Regions from separate parts of the Lysinibacillus parviboronicapiens genome, predicted to be linked through region 2. Evidence: riboswitches for the same ligand, from Rfam matches in the RefSeq annotation. Region 2 holds a riboswitch; the other holds the start of a gene.

Region 1 (4,219 bases), 1.1 Mb from region 2:
CTAAAAAAAGAGCTTCTTCGATATTATGTGTGACAAACAAAATCGATTTTCGGTGTTGTTCCCAAATAGATAACAGCCATGCTTGCATTTCTAGTCTTGTAAACTCATCAAGCGCTGAGAACGGTTCATCTAAGCATAAAATAGGTTTATCACTAACGATTGCTCGAATAAATGATACACGCTGCTGCATGCCTCCAGATAGTGCATTGGGATAAGCATTTTCAAACTGTGCGAGTCCTACCTTTTCTAGCCATGCCCGTGCTTGTTCGATATGTGGTTGCTGCTGTAGTTCCTCTACAATCGTGACATTCTCTAAAATCGTTCGCCAAGGGAGTAAACAGGGCTGTTGAGGCATATAGCCGATGGTTCCTCTTTTTAGCTGTATATCTTCTTCGTCTAACAAAATTGCCCCCCCATCTAAGGCGGAAATACCTCCAATTAATTGAAAGAGGGTACTTTTTCCACTACCAGACGGGCCGATAATCGCAACAAATTCACCTTCCTTTACTTCAAAAGATAAGTTGTTAATGACTTGCAGTGAGCCAAATGATTTATGAATGCCTTGAATGTTCAGCATGTAGTCCCCTCCCTTTCACAACGAGCTTTTCGAGCACACGAATGCCACTAAATAACAATAAGCTTAATAAAACGATGGCAAAAATGGCCACGAATACACGGTCCGTACGAAAAGAAGATTGTGCAAGTGTCATATAGACACCGATGCCCTTTTTAGCACCAAGCCACTCTGCAATAACAGCGCCCATAACACTATACGTAGCCGCAATCTTTATGCCTGAGAAAATAGCTGGATAGGCATAGGGCCATTCAAGTTTCCAGAATGTTTGTGCCTTGGTTGCACCAATCATCTCAAAATAGTGTTTTAGCTCAGGTGAGGTTTGGCGAAATCCGTCCATAGCCGCAATCACAATTGGGAAAAAGCAAACCAGACAAATAATAATGAGTTTCGGCAACAAACCAAAGCCAAACCAGATAATTAATAGTGGCGCCAGTACAAGCACTGGTACATTTTGTGACACAATCAGGATGGGATAAAATAATTCCCGAATCATAGCCGAACGATGTAACAATACAGCAACACTTAACCCAAAGATTATCCCAATGGCAAGACCTAAGAGTGCCAACTGTACACTAGCAAAGACATGTGGTAAAAATGCTTTATAGGATTGAACTGCTTCTATTATAATGGCGCTCGGTGCAGGTAACAGCCACTGTGGAATTTGTGCAAATTGAACAATTAGTTCCCATATGAATAAGAGGAAGACGATAAAAATAATCGTCCTCCCTTGTTTTATTGCCTGAATCATGGACGATATTTCTCCGTCAACGTCCCCATCGTAATACCTGTTGGCTGATATAAAATTTTCACCTGTGTAATAACGTTTATTGCCCCAAGCTCAATCATCTTGCTATTCATTTCTTCTAGGATTTGAAGCAAAGTAGAGAGTTCACCTTCCATTGTCGTTTCCAATGGATGTACCTCATATTTTACTCCTGAAGCATCGATAACAGCGATCGCCGCGTCAACAAAAGGAATAACGTCCTCATATTTTTCAGTTTTCGGTATGATTTGTACACTGATTAATGAATTTGCCATTTACTTTGCCTCCTTAGTTGGTAAAAAATCGTTTGTAAATGCCTTTGCTGGGTTGAATTCACCTTCTAAAACATTATTACTTGTCATCCAATCAGCATAGTTTCTCCATACGGCTAATTTTTGTTCACCCCATTGTGCGGCATCATCTTGATACTTGTCTGCTAGCCATTCCTGACTTTTATGTACAAGCTCTTTATCTAAATCTGGTGCCGCTTCTAGTAGAATATCAGCTGCTTCTTTCGGTTGATTGATGGCATATTCATAGCCCTTTGCTGCGGCCGCAACAAATGCCTTTACCGTATCCGGGTTCTCCGCAATCATTTTTTCGTTTGTTGCAAGTACTGGTGTATAATAATCAAGCTGTTCACTATAGTCTGTTAAGTACAGCATGTTGAGCTTTTCACCACGCAGTTCCGCTTCTATCCCTGTCCAAGCATAGTATATCCAAGCAACATCAATGTCTTTCTGCATCATGGTAAAGAAATCTAAATCACCGGCATTGACCATATCTAATTTATTGACATCTGCATTCTCTGTTTGCATTAATGATTGCAATACCGCCTGTTCAAGAGGAGCCCCCCAACCGCCATACGTTTTTCCTTCAAAATCTTTTGGTGATGTAATACCATGCGCAGCAAGTGACGCAAAACCTGACGTATTATGTTGAATAACGGCTGCAATCGATACTAATGGTACATCCTGCACGCGTGCTTGTGTAATCGACTCTTGGTAGCTTACGCCAAACTCAGCCTTGCCAGATGCAACAAGCTGATCGGCTCCTGCATCGCCAGGTAATAGAATATCTACGTCTAAGCCCTGTTTTTCAAAGTAACCAAGCTTTTTAGCCACATAAAGTCCTGTGTGATTTGTATTAGGTGACCAGTCAAGTACGACTGATACTTTTTTTAATGAATTCGATTCTTGTTTGTCCTCTTGAGCGTTACAGCCGACTAATGTTAATAGTGCTGCAACAAGGATCAATAACCATTTCTTCATGCTGAATCCTCCCAGTAAGTAGTGTGAAAGTGTTCATGTTTGAATGCTGTCATCACCATTTGAAAAACGTACTCGTCCCTTTTATGTAAAAGGCGCTGACAATTTCGAAATGAAAGTAAGATGTGTATCTGCATTTTCAAGCGTGTTAATGCGACTCGTGCATGTTGCAGGATAACTCCAAGACATAAAAAAACGCCCAGGAGTCATCCCAGACGTTTGAAATCGGTATCAAAAAATAATAGTACTATATTTTTGAGTAGATGTTCCCTACGCTGGTACGAGCCAAATCAGGTTCAAAGGGTCAGCGTCTGAACGGACACAATCTCAGCTGGCAACTACCAGCCCCCCTACATTCTTAACATATGAACTTTTCGAGGACTATTATACCCATATCTCTAAGCAAATGACAAGGCTCTAATTACATAGAGATTTTATTGTTAATTAATAAATCAAAAAAAGCCCAGTTCTCGAAAAAGAACATGGGCTTGATTGTTTAGCTATTTTTCATTTTTTGCCTTTAAAACATGGGCAATTGCACCGTCAGTAGCTATATCAACTTTAAAGGAGCCATTCGAATGACGATCTGAGCGTGTTAGCCCTTTCACATCAATCACTTCTTGCACACCCTTTTCAGTTTCCACTACAATTTGCTCTTCATCCGTAGCTCGAGTAACAGAGACGATACGGTGAGGATTTGCTTTTAACTCGGTTAATACTTTTAGCCCTCGTTTTGCACGGCTGGCTATATCTACCTCAGCGACATTCATTTTCTTCACTGCCCCACGCTGTGTCACAATCACAACATATTCCGTGTCACTTGGCTTTAATATCGTTACACCTACTAAAGCTTCGCCCTCTTTCAGCGTTATGCCTTTCACCCCTCCTGTTTTCACCCCCGTTACAGGCAATTCTTCAATTGGGAAGCGAATCGCATAGGCCGTATCTGTGATTAATAATAATTCTGCCTCGTCTGTCACAAGATCCGCAAAAATCATTTCATCGCCGGATTTGACATTCATCGTTTTAATAGGCTTAGAATAACGAGTTACCGCATAATCACTTAGCGGTGAGCGCTTAATTTGTCCATCTTTGGTCGCCGTTAAAATATAGGTATTTGGCTGTTCAAATGTTTCGAAGCCATATACCGCAATAATGGATTCATCCTCATTGGTTGGCACTATACTTGAAATATGCTGGCCAAGGTCCTTCCATCGAATATCCGGTAATTCATGCACGGGTTGATAAATATAATTGCCTCGATTTGTGAAAAGTAACACATGGTGCTGCGTATTTAAATTTTCCTCATACAATAAATAATCGGAATCCTTCATGGCGAAATCTTGACCATTGGAGGCAGCATGAGAACGTGTAGATGTACGCTTAATATAGCCATCCTTCGTTACTGTTACAACTACTTCTTCACTTGGGACAAGTACATCTAATGTTATTTTAATTTCTTCAATTTCACGTTCGATTTTTGAACGACGTGGTTCAGTAAAGCGCTTTTTAATATCGAGTAACTCTTGTTTTATGACACGCACTAGTTTTGCTTCACTGTTAAGAATACCTTCAAGCTTTGCAATTAGTGCATTTAGTTCATCTTGTTCA
Region 2 (4,219 bases):
ACTTTTTTGCAATATTATGCAATAGTTTTATCTTATACATTTTGCCATAAAAAAGCTTTTTATACATAAAAAAAACCAAAGTTCATAAATTTGGCATGAACTTTGATTTTCGACATTATTTCCTAGGAAATTATTTTTGCGTATACTGATACTTTTCAAGCTGACGTAGTTCGACACGGCGAATTTTACCCGATGCGGTCTTTGGTAACTCCTCAACAAATTCAATCGCACGTGGATACTTGTAGGGCGCTGTTAATGCTTTTACATGATCTTGGAGTTCTTGAATAAGTGATGCAATGCCTATTCTTCTATCATGCAATACTACAAATGCCTTTACAATATTACCACGTACTTCATCAGGACTCGCAACTACTGCAACTTCTTTCACAGTTGGATGTTTCATTAATGCATCTTCAACCTCAAATGGTCCAATGGTGTAGCCTGAAGAAATAATGACATCATCACCACGTCCCTCAAACCAAAAATAACCATCTTTATCTTTATATGCACGGTCTCCAGTGATATACCAATCACCACGGAATTGTAAGCTTGTACGTTCTGGGTCTTTAAAATATTTTTTAAATAATGCTGGTGTTTCACGATGAACCGCTATATCACCAACGGCACCATCTGCAACAGGGTTACCAAAATCATCAATAATTTCTACCGTATTTCCCGGCGTTGGTTGACCCATTGAGCCAACACGTGGCTCCATACCTACCATTGTTCCAACAAGTAATGTATTTTCAGTTTGACCGTAGCCATCACGTACCTGAAGTTTAAAGTTTTGTAAGAATATTTTCGTAACCTCACTGTTCAGCGGTTCTCCTGCAGATACAGCTTGACGAATGCTACTCAAATTGTAGTGTTGTAAATTTTCAAGTGCTGCCATAAAACGATATTCAGTGGGCGTACAGCACAGAACATTAATATTAAATTTTTCAAGTAACGTTAAGTATGTAGCTGCATCAAATTTTCCTTTGTAAACAAAAGCTGTTGCTCCACTACCCAATGTTGCAAGGAATGGACTCCATATCCATTTTTGCCACCCTGGAGCTGCAGTAGCCCACACTATATCATTTTCTTCAACGCCTAACCAATTTGGTGCTGTTGTCCGCAAATGTGCGTAACCCCAACTGTGTGTATGAACAGCAGCCTTTGGATTGCCTGTTGTGCCACTTGTGTAGGCAAGAAATGCAAGATCCGTACATTTCGTTGGTGTGGCGCTTGTATAGGTAGTGGGTTTATTTTTCATTTGCTCTAGCAAAGGATGCCATGGTGCATGTGCCTGACCAATGACAAACTGCTGCACGTCCTCTAAATTTTCCACCTCATCAAATTGTTCAATATATGGCTCATAGGCAATAACCGCCTTTGCATCAGCATGTGTGATTCGATAGTCTATATCCTTTGCACGCAACATCTCAGAGCTTGGAATAATCGTTAAGCCAGCCTTTAATGCAGCAATATAAACAATGTACGCCTCAACTGATCTTGGCACCATAACTAAAATTACATCTCCTTTGACTAATCCTTGAGATGTGAATACATGTGCTGTCTGATTTGCCTTTTCAAGTAAAGTTGCATATGTAATATATTGTATATCTTCGTTTTCGTTATAAACTATTAAAGCATTTTTGGTTGGATTCTGTGCATACTTTTCAATTTCTTCTGCAATGTTATACCACTCTGGTGCGAGTAAATCTTGTCTATTCATGGCATATGCCCCCTTCGCTATGCCCATTATAAAACTCATTTTTCTTGATTTTCAATGGAAGAAGCCTTAATTTTGAAAAGTCATGACAACTATCATACTTCTTTATATGGCAACAGTCACTGCTTTTATGATAATTGGAAATCGCTATTGAACACGGAGAAAAAGTATGGTACATTTTGGTCAACTAAAATCATGATTGCAGGGGGACTCGTCTTGAGTTGAGAAGGTAAAACCTGACCCTTTGAACCTGTTAGTTAATACTGACGTAGGGAGCAATACATCTTGTTATTGATGAAAAGCTCTTTTTACGTGTACTCTTTGCACGAAAAGAGCTTTTTTTTGCATGCTTACGTCCACCCAAAAAGGAGGACTTACTATGATTTTACAAACAATACGTAAACAACAGCCACTTATTCACTGTATCACAAACTATGTCGTGGCCAATTTTCAAGCAAATGGCTTACTGGCAATTGGTGCTTCTCCTGTAATGGCCGATGAAATCGATGAAGTTACAGAAATGGTAAAAATCGCTTCCGCGCTATTATTAAATACGGGTACGATAAATGATCGTACAAAAGAATCTATGTTACGTGCGGGAGAAATGGCCAATACACTTGGCATCCCAATTATTTTAGATCCCGTTGGTGCAGGAGCGACTACTTTTCGCAAAAAAACAATACAGCATTTATTAACGCAAGTTAAATTTGCTGTTATTCGTTGCAATATTGGTGAGCTTGCTGCTATTGCCAATGTAAATTGGCAACAAAAAGGCGTCGACAGTGGCAGCGGGTCAATTTGTATTGAGGATGAGGCAAAGCAAGTTGCTCAACGCTATGATTGTATAGTTATTGTGACCGGTGAAAAAGATTTTATAACTGATGGTAAACAAATGCATTGGATTGATGGGGGACATCAGCAAATGACAGAAGTCACAGGGACAGGCTGCCTATTAAGTGCAATTTGCGCAGCCGCTTATGTTGCACAAAATGAGCCATATAAACAATTAGTAAATACTTTATTGGCCTATAAAAAAATAGCTGAACATGCTGCTTGCTCTACTCAATATATTGGTGATTTTCAAATTGCTATCTTAAATGAGTTACATCGTCTTTCAAAGGACGGTGAAAAATAGTGCATATCGTGACTACAATTGCAGGCTCAGATAGTGGCGGCGGTGCAGGCATTCAAGCAGATTTAAAAACATTTCAAGAATTAAAGGTATTTGGCACATCTGTGATTACAGCGTTAACTGCTCAAAATACATTAGGTGTGTATGATGTTTTATCCATTGATCCAAGCTTTATCGAAAAACAATTTTATGCACTATTAGAGGATTTTTCAATTAGTGCTATCAAAACAGGAATGCTTTTTTCTGCTGATGTTATTCAGACCATTGCAAATATAATGGCTGACTTGGATATACCACTTATCATTGATCCAGTAATGATTGCTAAAGGTGGCGAAAGCTTATTGCAACAACAAGCAATCGAGGCATTGCGATGTTATTTATTACCATTAGCAACTGTTATTACGCCAAATATCCCGGAAGCAGAAGTATTAACAGGCAAAAAGATTGATACCCCAGCTTCAATTAAGCAAGCTGCTCATACACTTTTGCAACTAGGCGCACGATGTGTTGTCATGAAAGGTGGTCATTTATCTGACAAAAAATTTGCGACTGATTATGTATTTTTTAAAGATGGTCGATCATTTTCCATGCAAACGGCACGTATTGCAACAAACAATACACACGGTACAGGCTGCACATTTTCTGCTGCATTAACAGCTTTTATTGGGTCTAACTTACCAATAGATCAGGCTATTTTGGAAGCGAAAAAATTTATTCAGCTTGCCATTACACATGATTTATCTATTGGCAATGGACACGGTCCGACCAATCATTTTGCCTACCATAAATACAAAGGTTTTTGCGAGGTGATTATTCATGAATAACCACGATTTAAAGCTCTATTTTATTATGGGTTCGGCAAACGTTCATAAACGACCTCCATTAGAAGTACTTGAAGAGGCGTTACAATCAGGCATTACCATGTTTCAATTTCGCGAAAAGGGGCCAGACGCATTAACTGGGCTAGCTTATGAAATTTTTGCTCAAAGTTGTCAAAAGCTATGTAAGCAGTATCATATTCCGTTTATCGTCAATGATGATATTGAGCTTGCTTTAAAACTTGGTGCGGATGGCATTCATATTGGGCAAGATGATTTTCCTGTTGCAGTTATCCGCGAGAAAATTGGAGATATGTTACTTGGTGTGTCTGTTCATACAAAAGATGAAGTGCACACTGCTTTACAGTACGCAGCTGATTATGTAGGTATCGGTCCTATTTTCGCAACCACTTCTAAAAGTAATGCCAAACCTCCAAGTGGTACTGAATTTCTACAACAAGTTCGTTCTGAACACCCTGACTTGCCTATCGTGGCAATTGGCGGAATTGATGAGTCCAATGCACAACTAGTATTTAAAGCTGGTGCACATGGAAT

The links. Region 2 has a riboswitch for thiamine pyrophosphate ahead of thiM (hydroxyethylthiazole kinase). Riboswitches for the same ligand answer to the same signal wherever they lie in the genome.
Region 1: another riboswitch for thiamine pyrophosphate. It lies ahead of C9J31_RS11820 (ABC transporter substrate-binding protein); the one in region 2 lies ahead of thiM (hydroxyethylthiazole kinase).

Annotation. Positions count from the first base shown of each region.
Region 1 is NZ_CP073713.1:2,476,364-2,480,582, reverse strand. It holds gene C9J31_RS11835 (ABC transporter ATP-binding protein) at 1-577, opposite strand, end outside; gene C9J31_RS11830 (ABC transporter permease) at 552-1,325, opposite strand; gene C9J31_RS11825 (thiamine-binding protein) at 1,322-1,615, opposite strand; gene C9J31_RS11820 (ABC transporter substrate-binding protein) at 1,616-2,611, opposite strand; TPP riboswitch at 2,859-2,970, opposite strand; gene parC (DNA topoisomerase IV subunit A) at 3,109-4,219, opposite strand, start outside.
Region 2 is NZ_CP073713.1:3,619,121-3,623,339, forward strand. It holds gene mbcS (acyl-CoA synthetase MbcS) at 131-1,717, opposite strand; TPP riboswitch at 1,908-2,006, shown strand; gene thiM (hydroxyethylthiazole kinase) at 2,094-2,849, shown strand; gene thiD (bifunctional hydroxymethylpyrimidine kinase/phosphomethylpyrimidine kinase) at 2,849-3,670, shown strand; gene thiE (thiamine phosphate synthase) at 3,663-4,219, shown strand, end outside.